Regions from separate parts of the Arthrobacter stackebrandtii genome, predicted to be linked through region 2. Evidence: predicted binding sites of a transcription regulator. Region 2 holds the regulator's gene; the other holds the start of a gene.
The links. The regulator HrcA, encoded in region 2, represses chaperone genes, less so after heat shock. The targets are predictions, from matches to a motif close to TTNGCACTCGNNNNNNNCGAGTGCNAA.

Region 1: a site for HrcA is predicted at 1,174-1,200, ahead of groL (chaperonin GroEL). Genes of this name have one in related genera too.

What each region holds. Positions count from the first base shown of each region.
Region 1 covers NZ_JAGIOI010000001.1:873,035-875,233, forward strand. Annotated here, with positions in the region: gene groL (chaperonin GroEL) at 1-1,012, opposite strand, end outside; gene JOF48_RS19505 (TM2 domain-containing protein) at 1,450-1,944, shown strand; gene JOF48_RS03630 (LytR C-terminal domain-containing protein) at 2,102-2,199, opposite strand, start outside.
Region 2 covers NZ_JAGIOI010000001.1:3,715,255-3,717,453, forward strand. Annotated here, with positions in the region: gene JOF48_RS16230 (DUF3097 domain-containing protein) at 1-267, opposite strand, end outside; gene hrcA (heat-inducible transcriptional repressor HrcA) at 503-1,516, shown strand; gene dnaJ (molecular chaperone DnaJ) at 1,553-2,199, shown strand, end outside.

The DNA of each region.
Region 1 (2,199 bases), 2.8 Mb from region 2:
CAGCGTCGCCGGCACCGTCAACGATGGTGGTCTCGTCCTTGGTGACAACAACCTTGCGAGCCTTGCCCAGCAGGTCAAGGGTGGTGTTCTCGAGCTTGAGGCCAACTTCCTCGGCGATGACCTGGCCACCGGTGAGGATGGCAATGTCAGCCAGCTGGGCCTTGCGGCGGTCGCCGAAGCCGGGAGCCTTGACGGCAACAGACTTGAACAGGCCGCGGATCTTGTTCACGATCAACGTGGCAAGGGCTTCGCCTTCGATGTCTTCGGCGATGATCAGCAGCGGCTTGTTGGACGCCATGACCTTCTCGAGGACGGCAACCAGGTCCTTGACGCTGGAGATCTTGGAGTTGACGATCAGGATGTACGGGTCTTCAAGAACCGTTTCCTGACGCTCGGTGTCCGTGACAAAGTAGGCGGAGATGTAGCCCTTGTCGAAGCGCATGCCCTCGGTGAGCTCAAGCTCCAGGCCGAAGGTGTTGGACTCCTCGACGGTGATGACGCCTTCCTTGCCGACCTTGTCCAGGGCTTCGGCAATGAGTGCACCAATTTCGGGATCGCCGGCAGAGATCGACGCGGTGGCGGCGATTTCTTCCTTGGTCTCGATTTCCTTGGAGGAAGCCAGCAGCTGCTCGATGACGGCTTCAACGGCCTTTTCGATGCCGCGCTTCAGGGACAGCGGGTCGGCGCCGGCAGCAACGTTGCGCAGGCCTTCCTTGACGAGGGCCTGGGCCAGCACGGTGGCCGTGGTGGTGCCGTCGCCTGCGATGTCGTCAGTCTTCTTGGCGACTTCCTTGACCAGCTCTGCGCCGATCTTCTCGTAAGGATCGTCAAGTTCGATTTCCTTGGCGATGGACACACCGTCGTTGGTGATCGTGGGGGCGCCCCACTTCTTTTCGAGAACGACGTTGCGGCCGCGCGGGCCCAAGGTGACCTTGACGGCGTCAGCGAGGATGTTCAACCCGCGCTCAAGGCCGCGGCGTGCCTCTTCATCAAATGCAATGAGCTTGGCCATGGAGGCTTCAGTCCTTTCGGGACAGTCATTATGGACGTAAAAATCCCCATTGCGGTGCCCGCGACGGACGGCCCTGCCTGCCACTGACCTATTTACAGCGGCGGCAATGCCTCACCCAACAAGGAAAGATCAATCCTCCGACGGCGGTGGGTAGCCAAAAATTAGCAGTCACCACCTCAGAGTGCTAACTCAATAATTAGCACTCGGCACCACAGAGTGCAAGCGGGAGTGGCCTTGTGTGCTTCAGGCGAACGGCCGGCAATACGCTGGGGGCGGGTTTCCCGCGAAACATTACATCTCCCAGCGCGCTTTCCTTTCGACAACGGGGCGAACCCGATACCGTTGAGTGAGACGACATTCGCACACGCTCGCATAAGACAGATCCATCTGCCTCCAGGCAGCCGATTGTGCCGGCGCACCAGCAGCAGGAGACACCCATGAGTGAGAACACCCAACCCGAGCAAAACCCGCTGGGCCTGAACAAGCCCACGGAAGTTCCGGCCGGCTACGACCAGCCGGCGCCGGTGGACACCCCGGTGCCGCCCGCCTACGGCACGCCCAGCTACGGGCAGCCCGATGCCCCGGCACCGGAGGCACCGGCCTACCAGCAGCCCCAGGGCTACCCGCAGCAGAACGTCCAGCCTGGCGCCCCGTACCAGCAGCCCTACCAGCAGCCCGGCTTCGCCGTGGCCGGGGCCCAGAAGTCGAAAGTCGTTGCCGGTGTCCTCGGCATCCTGCTCGGCTCCCTGGGCATCCACAACTTCTACCTCGGCTACAACAAGAAGGCCCTCATTCAGCTGCTCGTCTCGGTGCTGAGCTTCGGCTTCCTTGCCTGGGCCATCGGCATCTGGGGCCTCATCGAAGGCATCTTGATCCTGGTGGGCAGCGAGAACTTCCGCACCGACGCCAATGGCGTCCCCCTGAAGGAGTAACAGGCAGCGCCGCCACCGGCGCCGCCGGCAACAAGCAACGCCCCCAAGAAGTTTCTTGGGGGCGTTGCTTGTTGCATTTGGCATGTTGCGGCCCGCGCTGCGTGCTGATGGGGTGCTGGACCTTCCCGGATTCACCGGGTGGCGGAGCTCCAGGCCGCTATTGGGCGCCGGGGCCCAGCACCACGGCCAGCTGAAGGCCGAGCTCGGCCGACTCCACCTGCGTGGGGATGTTCAACAAGGCGCCCAGCGCTGCCG
Region 2 (2,199 bases):
AACTGTTGGCGCCTGCACCGGTGCAATGAGCTCCACGGGCTCGCCCTCATGCAGGAATCCGAAGCCGAGCGGGAAGGCGCGGACCTTGTTGCGCCGGTCGGCCAGCTCCACAATGTGCATGCCGCCGGATTTTTCCAGCCGCACGACGGCGCCGGCCCACCCGGTCTGCACGTCCTCCACGACCAGGCCCGCGCGGGCCTCGAGCTTGGGCAGCACCCTGGCTGCGGGGGCGCTGAGGTCCTGGGGCCCCCACTGGTTGTAGTGCACTAAGAAACCTGTCTGTCGCATGGTTCGGGCAACGCTCTTGGCGAACGCTGCAGGCTGAAAACCCATGCTATCCGGTGGGCCCGCCCGGGACCGCGCATTTGGCGGTGCGGTGCGGCCGGGAAGGGCCGGGCAAAAAGTATTAGAATTGGCACTTGATTGGGTAGAGTGCTAATAAAAGTGCCCGGCCGCTGCACGTTTGTCAGCTGCACGTTTGTCATGGAGAGGAGGTGCCGGCATGAGTGAACCGCGGAAACTGGAAGTCCTTCGCGCCATTGTTGAAGACTATGTCCACACGCGCGAGCCCGTGGGCTCCAAAGCGCTCGTCGAGCGGCACCACCTGGGCGTCTCCAGCGCCACCATCCGCAATGACATGGCGGCACTGGAGGACGAGGGCCTGATCATGGCCCCGCACACCAGCTCCGGCCGCATCCCCACTGACAAGGGCTACCGCCTCTTCGTCGACCAGCTTTCCACCGTCAAGCCCCTTTCCGCCGCTGAGCGCCGCGCCATTTCGGTGCTGCTGGAGGGGTCCACCGACCTCGACGACGTCCTGGAGCGCACCGTCCGCGCCCTGGCCCAGCTGACACACCAGGTGGCGGTGGTCCAGTACCCGCGCTCCGGCGATGCCGCCGTGCGGCACATTGAGTTTGTCTCGCTGGCCGCCCGCCAGGTCCTGGTGGTGCTGATCCTGGCCTCCGGCAAGGTGGAGCAGAACGTGATCGACGTCGGAGCGGTGTTGGAGGATGCCGAACTCGCGGCCCTGCGCCAGGTGTTCCTCGCCGCCCTGCACGGCGTGGCCGTCGCGGCCCTGCCCGACGCCGTTTCCCGCATTCCACTGTCCCTGCCCCCGGCGGAGCAGGGCCCGGCCGCCCGGCTGGCCCAGGGGCTGGCGCTGCTGGCCCGCAATGCCCGCGAAGACAGGATTGTCATGGCCGGCACCGCCAACCTGGCCCGCTCCAACAACGACTTCCCGCTGAGCATCGGCCCCGTCCTCGACGCGCTTGAGGAGCAGGTGGTGCTGCTGCGCCTGTTGGAGGCGATGGCGCAGGACTCCCTGGGCATGGCGGTGGTGATCGGGCGGGAAAATCCCCACGACTCGCTTGCCGAGGCATCCGTGGTGGCCAGCAGATACGGTCCCGGCGAGGGCGCCAAACTGGGCATTGTCGGCCCCACCCGCATGGACTACCCCAACACCATGTCCAGCGTGCGCGCTGTGGCACAGTATCTTTCCAGAATTTTGGCCGGCTAACAGGCCACCGTTCCACCCATTACAAGAGAGCACATTTTGAGCAACCATTACGACGCCCTGGGCGTCTCACGCGATGCAACGGCCGAGGAAATCAAGAAGGCCTACCGCAAGCTTGCCCGGAAGCTGCACCCCGACGTCAATGACGCACCGGACGCGCAGGACCGCTTCAAGGCGGTCACGCACGCCTACGAGGTGCTCTCGGACCCGCAGAAGCGCCGCATCTACGACACCACCGGCAACGAAAATGGCAATGACAACGGCGGCGGCGGTGGCGGCTACGGCGGCGACGGCTTCGCCTTCCAGGACATTTTCGAGACATTCTTTGGCGGCGGTGGCGGCGGCGGCCGCGGCCCCGCCTCGCGCACCCGCCGGGGCCAGGATGCCCTGATCACGGTCCGGGTGGAGCTGCGCGAGGCCGTGTTCGGCGTCAACAAGAAGCTTGAAATTGACACCGCCATCACCTGCCCCACGTGCGACGGCAGCTGCTGCCGCCCCGGCACCTCGCCCACCACCTGCGACATCTGCCACGGCAGCGGCCAGATTGAGCGCCCCATGCGCTCCATCCTGGGCAATGTCATGACCCTGGCCACCTGCAACTCCTGCCAGGGCTTCGGCACCCAGATCCTGGACCCCTGCAACGAATGCATGGGCGAGGGCCGCGTGCGCCACCGCCGCACCCTGAC